Regions from separate parts of the Endozoicomonas sp. Z74 genome, predicted to be linked through region 2. Evidence: predicted binding sites of a transcription regulator. Region 2 holds the regulator's gene; the other holds the start of a gene.

The links. The regulator LexA, encoded in region 2, represses DNA repair genes until DNA is damaged. The targets are predictions, from matches to a motif close to TACTGTNTANNTANACAGTA.
Region 1: a site for LexA is predicted at 1,899-1,918, ahead of recN (DNA repair protein RecN). Genes of this name have one in related genera too.

The regions. Positions count from the first base shown of each region.
Region 1 covers NZ_JBLYZI010000084.1:18,074-22,410, reverse strand. The annotation lists gene dnaK (molecular chaperone DnaK) at 1-925, opposite strand, end outside; gene grpE (nucleotide exchange factor GrpE) at 1,149-1,727, opposite strand; gene recN (DNA repair protein RecN) at 1,948-3,663, shown strand; gene ACNRUY_RS19725 (DsrE/DsrF/TusD sulfur relay family protein) at 3,807-4,163, shown strand.
Region 2 covers NZ_JBLYZI010000016.1:58,166-62,502, reverse strand. The annotation lists gene topA (type I DNA topoisomerase) at 1-1,033, shown strand, start outside; gene ACNRUY_RS06965 (DUF6586 family protein) at 1,207-1,686, shown strand; gene ACNRUY_RS06960 (hypothetical protein) at 1,935-2,177, shown strand; gene ACNRUY_RS06955 (SulA-like leucine-rich domain-containing protein) at 2,235-2,669, opposite strand; gene lexA (transcriptional repressor LexA) at 2,755-3,351, opposite strand; gene ACNRUY_RS06945 (TetR/AcrR family transcriptional regulator) at 3,528-4,157, shown strand; gene ACNRUY_RS06940 (L,D-transpeptidase family protein) at 4,267-4,337, shown strand, end outside.

The DNA.
Region 1 (4,337 bases), on a different contig from region 2:
CCAGAGACTCCAGCTTGGCACGGGTCACCTTCACGTTCAGGTGCTTAGGTCCGGTGGCGTCTGCAGTAATGTACGGCAGGTTTACATCGGTCTGCTGGGCAGAAGACAGCTCAATCTTGGCCTTTTCTGCAGCTTCCTTCAAACGCTGCATGGCCAGAGGATCCCCTTTCAGGTCAATACCCTGGTCTTTCTTGAATTCATCCGCCAAGTAGTCGATCAGGCGCAGGTCGAAATCTTCACCACCCAGGAAGGTGTCACCGTTGGTGGCCAGTACTTCAAACTGGTGCTCACCGTCCACGTCGGCAATTTCAATAATGGAGACGTCAAAGGTACCACCACCCAGGTCATAAACAGCGATGGTCTGATCACCCTTGCGCTTGTCCATGCCGTAAGCCAGGGCTGCAGCTGTTGGCTCGTTGATGATCCGCTTGACGTCCAGACCAGCAATACGACCGGCGTCTTTAGTAGCCTGACGCTGAGAGTCGTTAAAGTAAGCCGGTACGGTAATAACCGCCTCAGTGACGGCTTCGCCCAGGTAGTCCTCAGCGGTCTTCTTCATTTTCTTGAGGATTTCAGCGGAGATCTGGGGAGGAGCTTTCTTGTCGCCCTTGACTTCAACCCAGGCATCACCGTTGTCTGCCTCAACAATTTTGTAAGGCACCATTTTGATGTCTTTCTGAACTACGTCGTCTTTGAAACGACGACCGATCAGGCGCTTGATGGCAAACAGGGTGTTATCGGGGTTGGTGACCGCCTGACGCTTGGCAGGCTGGCCCACCAGAATTTCGCTGTCATCGGTGTAGGCAATGATGGAAGGCGTCGTACGGGCGCCTTCTGCATTTTCAATTACCTTGGCCTTCTCACCGTCCAGGATAGACACACAGGAGTTGGTGGTGCCCAGATCAATACCGATTATTTTACCCATTTCGCGCTTCTCCACTGCCCTGGCTCCAGGGCTGAAATCTTTAAAACTGTTTAACGGTCCGAGCAGTCTATCGACTGTCACGCCTGCCGGCGTTCTACCTTATGCTTTACCTTCGGCGCTGTGCGCCTGTTGTCTCTGCCTTTGATTCCCTATATGGGATCGGCTGAAGCGTTTTCAAGGGCCTTGTTTACAATCTTCTGAAGAAAGCCCTGAAAAACACTTCTTATCCGGCCACTGCGCTGGAGACCACCACCATGGCCGGGCGGACCACACGACCATGCAGGGTGTAACCCTTCTGGAAAACATCCATTACAGTATTGGGCTCCATATCCGGGTTCGGCACCATGGAAATGGCCTGATGGAAGTTCGGATCAAAGGGCTCACCCGCCGGGTTCACCTGCTCTACCTTGAACTTGCCCAGGGCATCCAGGAACTGCTTCTGAATCAGCCGCATTCCTTCCACCAGGGCCTCATGATTCCCCTCAGCCTGCTCGGCACTGTCAATGCCCTTTTCCAGGCTTTCCACGACAGGAATTAACTCACCGACGAACTTTTCCAGAGCAAACTTATGGGCCTTTTCCACATCCTGCTCTGCACGACGCTTGGTGTTCTGGGCTTCCGCATGAGCCCTCAGCACCTGATCTTTGGCCTGGGCCAGCTGCTCTTCCAGCTCTTCCACCCGGGCAGACAGGTCAATCTCAGGGGTCTCTTCCACAACCTCTTCCAGAATCGGGTCAACACCCTCTGCATCCGCCTCAGGCTTTTGAACCTGCTCTTCTGCCTTGCCGTTTTCTACAGTCATTCCGACGGTTCTCCGGATTTGCCGACTGACTGAAACGCATTCAGCCAGCGCTTGTTTGCCACGGGCACTGACCCATCGAGTCAGCCCAGTTTAATCATACTGACAGGCAATATGGGGATAGACCGGCAGGATTCAAGGGCAAAATTTCTTTACCGATGACAATCTACAGGTTACTGTATAAATAAACAGTAACCCTGCGTTGGGAATGTGGGAAGCCGTTATGCTGAATCAAATCACCATCAGCAACTACGCCATTGTTGACCAGCTGGACCTTGAGATCAGTCCAGGAATGACCGCCATTACCGGAGAAACCGGGGCTGGCAAGTCCATCATGCTGGATGCACTCAGCCTCACCCTGGGCGGACGGGCGGACTCCGACTGCGTCCGCACCGGCGCCAGGCGGGCCGACATCCAGGCCCGTTTTGACCTGAATACCATTCCGGCAGCACAGCAATGGCTCAAAGAAAAAGACTATGACACTGAGAACAGCAGCGAGTGTGTTCTGCGACGGGTGATCACCCGCGAGGGGCGGTCCCGAGCCTATATTAATGGCACTCCCGCCACCCTGACCGAGCTGAAAAGCATCGGCAGCCACCTGATTGATATACACAGCCAGCACGCACACCAGTCGCTTCTGAACAAAAGCAATCATTCGACACTGCTGGATCACTTCGCCAAAAGCACTCACCTGGCACAAAAGGTATCCGGGGCGGCCCTTGAACATCACCGAACGTCTGAAGTCCTGAAAGCTTTGGTATCACAACAGCAGGAGCGGGAAGAGCGGATTCAACTGCTGTCCTATCAGCTCCAGGAGCTGGAGCAGATCAACCTGCAGCCGGGCGAAGTAGAGTCTCTGGAAGCAGAACAACAGCAGCAATCACAGGCCGGCAATATCCTAACCGCCTGCCACCAGGTGGCCCAGATCTGCGGATCAGACGACGGAAACAACCTTATCCAGCAGCTCTCCAGCTGCCTCCACAAACTCAGCGACCTGCAGATGGATAATTCAGCCATCAACAACTGCCTGGAAATGCTGTCATCCGCCCAGATTCAAGTGGAAGAAGCCGCGGGGGAACTGAATCAGTTTATTGATCATTTCGAAGCCGATCCGGAAAAAGCCCAGTTTATAGAGGAGCGCCTGAGCGCCATCTATGAACTGGCCCGAAAGCACCGGATTCAACCCGAGGAACTCCCGGCCCGGCAACAGCAGATCAGCGACGAGCTGGAAAAAATACAGCACCATGATGAACAGGTGCTGGAGCTGGAGGCCAACCTGGAACACCTTCTGACTAAACACCAGAAAGCCGCAGATCAGCTATCTAAAAAACGAAAGAGCGCGGCCCGCAAGCTGGAAAAACAGATCACTGACCGCATGGCACTGCTGGGGATGCCCAAGGGCCGGTTCCAGATTGAACTCACCAGCGTTAATCCACAAGCGGTGTCTCCCCTGGGGTTGGAAGCCATCGAATTCCTGGTCACCACCAACCCAGGACAACCCCCAAGACCCCTTGGCAAGGTGGCCTCAGGGGGGGAACTGTCACGAATCAGCCTGGCCATTCAGGTCATTATTGCCCAGTCAACCAACACCCCGACGCTGGTATTTGATGAAGTGGACGTGGGCATTGGCGGGGGAACCGCAGAAATTGTCGGAGGCATGCTCAGGGAAATCGGTAAAACCGGACAGGTGCTTTGCGTCACTCACCAGCCCCAGGTGGCCTCCCAGGCCCACCAGCACCTTCATGTCAGCAAGAAAAGCAGCCGGTCAACCTCCAGCACCCGAATTCACCGACTGGAAGGCGATCACCGGATCACTGAAATCGCCCGGATGCTCGGAGGTATTGAAATCACATCACCGACGCTCAATCATGCCCAGGAGATGCTGCTTCAGGCTCAAGCATCCCAGGTGGGTCGCCCTGAATCCTTACCCTCCACATAACAATAAGCCGAAAACAAAACGGCCGTATTCAGGAACCCACTTCAGCACCTTCCTGATACGGTCAACATTGAACAACTGCCGTAAGTCGTTACCATTAACCCCTTCCAATTGAAGCGTAGTTTTTTCAACCGGAGAAGCGTGGAATGCAAAGCGTGGTTTTTATTCTGAACGATGCCCCTTACGGTACTGAAAAGTGCTTTAACGCATTGCGCCTGGCATTGAACCTGAAGCGAAAATATGAAAACGGTGTCCACATCAAGCTGTTTCTGATGTCCGACGCTGTTTTTGCAGCTCTGCCCGGCCAGCGACCGTCGGAAGGATACAATATCCAGCAGCTAATGACTTTACTGGTTGAGCTGGGAGCGGACATAAAGCTCTGCACTACCTGCATTGCCGCCCGAGGCATTGAGGCATCCAGCCTCATTGAAGGGGCAGAGGTGGGGTCGATGATGGACCTTTCTGACTGGACCATGGAAGCGGACAAAGTGCTGACATTCTGATCCGGATTTGGATGTCAGCATCACAGCCGACAGGCGTCGGCCGTTTATACCCGTTGCCTTTCAAGTTGCTACTTTGTTGGCTGCTATCGCTCACCCCAGTCACTTAGTTCATCTAAGCTCCTGGGGTTTCGCTCTTTTGCCGCCGCGTAGCAACTTGAAATCCTTTGGGTATAG
Region 2 (4,337 bases):
TGTCACCGATCGCCTTAATGAATCGTTCAATGAGCTGATGGATTACCGCTTTACGGCCCATATGGAAGAGGATCTGGATGTCATTGCTGAAGGTCATAAGAACTGGAAAAAGGTTCTGGATGATTTTTACAGGGACTTCAGTCAGACCTTGGAAAAGGCGGAGCAGGATGAGGGGGGGATGAGAGCCAATGAGCCCTCCCTGACCGATATTGAATGCCCGACCTGTGCTCGTCCAATGATGATCAGAACCGCCTCTACCGGGGTTTTCCTTGGGTGTTCCGGGTATGCGTTGCCGCCTAAAGAGCGTTGCAAAACCACCATAAACCTGGTGCCCGGTGAAGAGGTTGAAGACACCGACGATGAAAATGCGGAGGTCAATGCGCTCCGTGCCATGCGACGTTGCCCAAAGTGCGGCACCGCCATGGAGAGCTACCTGATTGATGAGCAGCGCAAGCTTCATGTCTGTGGTAATAACCCGGATTGTTCCGGGTTTGAAGTAGAGAAGGGCAGTTTCAAGCTCAAGGGCTATGACGGTCCGGTGCTTGAGTGTGATAAATGCGGTAACGAGATGCAATTGAAAACGGGCCGGTTTGGCAAGTATTTTGGTTGCACCAACAGTGAGTGTAAAAACACCCGCAAGTTGCTCAAAAGCGGGGAGCCTGCACCGCCCAAAATGGATCCTGTGCCCATGCCCGAGCTGAAGTGTGTGAAGGTTGAGGATCATTATGTGCTTCGGGATGGTGCCTCCGGGCTGTTTCTGGCAGCAAGCCAGTTCCCCAAGAACCGGGAAACCCGGGCACCCCAGGTGGCGGAGCTTATTCCCCATCAGGCGGAAATAGATCCCAAGTATGGCTATCTGATGGACGCCCCCCGAACCGATCCTGATGGGAATCCTGCCATTATCCGTTACAGCCGTAAGACTAAGCAGCAGTATGTTATGTCTGAGGTAGAGGGTAAGGCGACGGGCTGGAGTGCAACTTGGCAGGATGGACAGTGGCAGGAAAAGCAGGTTAAAAAGCGTAAGAGTGCTTGATTGAGAGGCCTTTTTTTTGAAGGGTTATAAAGTAGGCCTCCAACAGGAGGCTTATTTTTTTCTTGTTCTTTTTCCGTGAGGGTTTCAGGTTTCCTGAAAATGTTGAATGAGTGCCCTGCCGTTCTATGGCAAAACTCAGCGGCGATGGGGCGAATGATGTTCAGGAGTGGGTTATGACTAACAATTGGCAGGGATTTACCAACAAAATGTTGTTTCATTCCCGGTTGCTGATGGAAGCCTGGAAAGAGGCGGATGAGGTTGCCGGCCCGGCGTTTCGTGAAGCCTGCCTTGGAGCAATGGTTCAGGCGTATCGTTCGTTACTGGCGGAGATTATGACCAATTATCGGCTATCGGTAAGTCAGCTTCCCACACTGGATGAGGCAATTAACAGCATTCATCTCAAGGGTGAGGTGTCATCTGAGTTGCAGTACATCGAGCAGCTTGAACAGCATGAGTCGTGGTTGTCCTCTTTGCTCCGCTCTCACCAGGAGTGCCTGATGCCGACGCAGAGAAAGGTGCCCGAAAGGTCCTCAGAGATACCCCTGGTAAGTGCTTCCGCTATGGATCTTGAGCTGCCGGATAGTGCGGCCAGTATTCTGGTCTCCCTGAAAGAACTGGTGACTTATAGTCGCAACTTCAGCCTTGAGTGGTAGCCTTCTGGCATATTGCAATGACGGCCGGTACACATTCCTGTGGGAAGCGCCAGTGGAAATCGGATGTATGCCAGTTTGAAGGCCTCACCTTGAAAGCCAATAGCGGCTAATGCAAAATAGCCCGGTTAACTTAACCCCTTTAAAGGCACCTCTATTCAAGTGATTGAACGAGTGCCGCTTTACCATTGAACCAGTGGCCTGCGCACCTGCCATGGTTCTATTTAAGAGCAATCAGGTACTGGATCACTATGTCAGCGACTTTTCTTGAAATTGTTGAGCTCCCATCAGGGGAGATTGTATTGCGTCGAAGCGATGAGGAAAGTGCTGAGCCCCTGGTGACCATGACATTTTCCCAGGAGTTGCTGGAATTCCTCCAGGGGGATCAATTTGAAGTGGCCCGCATTATGCTGGACGCCTGCATAGAAGAGGTCAGCCGTAAAACCGAGGCCGGTACCGAAGGCTATATTCCTGAAAACCGGGTTTTGCACTAACCGTTTCATCATGCTGACCGGCTTTATCGGGTGGCCGGTTATATCGTGCTACAGGTATTAATCCCGGTTTCGAATGGCCAGCCCCTGGCATCGTCCGCTTCTGGCTGCCAATTCAAGTTCATTCAGGGTTGAGGAATCCAGCTGATTAATCCAGCTGACCACGGTATGACTGGTACCGGAGGCCAGGGCCTGGCGGGTCAGCTTCAGGGAATCCTGTCGGGCTGAGGGATTGAGCACCTGAACCCGGTTATTGCTGATGCCAGACAGTTTCAGCCATTTCTTGGTTTTTAAGGCATGTTCGCTGGAAAGGATCAGAGTGAGCCAGCGGGGCTCCTGATCGTTAGCCAGATCATTGAGCATGGACTTTAAAAATTGGCCTGCCTGCCATGGGGGGCCAGATAGAATCAGCTCATCAATCGCGCTTTTGTGGTTCCAGGAGCCTGGGTTTGTCCTGGAGGCGGTGGTCAGGGGATGAGTCGTTAATGCTTGCATGTCAGGCCCTCCACTACAGACGGGTGTTTATGCTCTTTGAGTATTTATGCCTTTAGGCCTTTAGACCCTTCAGGTCCTGTGGGTTTCAATTCCTTATTACGCCGACACTGAGCCCTTCAATGGCAAAAATGTCATGGTTCAGGTCTACCTCGATGGTGGTGAAGTCCGGGTTTTCCGGATGCAGGTAAACTTTGTTCCGTTTCTGTTCGAACCGCTTCACTGTTACTTCATCCTCGATCCGGGCCACTACGATCTGGCCGTTCTGGGCAACACTGGTTTTGTGAACCGCCAGCAGATCCCCATCCAGAATACCGATGTCCTTCATACTCATGCCCCTGACCCTGAGCATAAAGTCGGCTTTGGGTGAGAAAAAAGAGGGGGTGATCGAAAGATGGTTTTCAATATGTTCCTGGGCAAGAATCGGGCTTCCTGCAGCCACCTGCCCGATAATGGGAAGTCCCAGAGCATCAGAGCCCGGGATACGAATCCCTCTTGAAGCGCCGGGTGTGATTTCGATGGCCCCCTTTCTGGCCAGGGCCCTGAGGTGTTCCTCGGCCGCGTTGGGAGAACGGAAGCCAAAAGTGCTGGCAATTTCAGCACGGGTAGGGGGAAATCCTGTTTCTTCTATATGGGCCTTGATCAGTTCAAGAATCTCGGCCTGTCGTTTGGTGAGCTTAATCATGGCTGGTGTCTGTGTTTTTATACAGTATCTGTAATTATATACAGTATATTGATTCCTGCAAGGGACTGTTTTCTTGAACCACCGGGTTTATTGCGGTATTACTTTTACAACTTGCAGTTTTTGGTTTCAAACGGTAGTTTTAAACAATTGTTTATGCTAATGGTGCTTAAGAAAGTATGTCACAGTCAGCCACTGTAGAACGAATCCTGGACGCAGCTGAACAGCTGTTTGCTGAGCATGGGTTTGCGGAAACCTCTCTGCGGGCGATTACCAGTCATGCAGGAGTCAATCTGGCGGCTGTCAACTATCACTTTGGTTCCAAAAAAGCCCTGATCCAGGCGGTTTTTTCAAGGTTCCTTGAGCCTTTTACCACCAATCTGGCCAGTGCACTTTCCCAGATCAATGAGCAAAACAATACCCCCGACCTGGAAGAGGCCCTGCATATGCTGGTGGACCAGATTATGGCGGTCAAACCCCGCAGAGAAAATGATCTGTCGGTATGCATGCGACTAATCGGGTTGGCTTATTCCCAGGGGCAGGGGCACCTCAAGAAATATTTACGGGAAGTGTATGGCGAGGTTTTTGAGGATTACCTTAAGTTGCTGATCAAAACCTGCCCGAATCTGCCCGCCGGGGATCTTTTCTGGCGGGTCTATTTTATTCTGGGTGCTGCGGTGTTTACCCTGTCGGGATCAGATGCGCTCCGGGCCATTGCCGAGAATGATTATGGTACCCGCTATGAGGTGGAAGAGATTCTCAGGAAAATGGTGCCCTTTATGGCGGCAGGCCTGCGTGCCCATACCTGAGATGAATACGGCAACGGGTGAAGATACCCATTGTTAATTACCCGCTCTTTGAGGTTTTGATGGCCTCTCTGTTCCCTTTTTCTGTAACCCAGCGGAGTCCAGGTTTTCTATGCATCTGTCGGTTCATATTGCCACCCAGGAGATGATCCTGCATCAGGACAATGGTCAGGTTCGACGCTA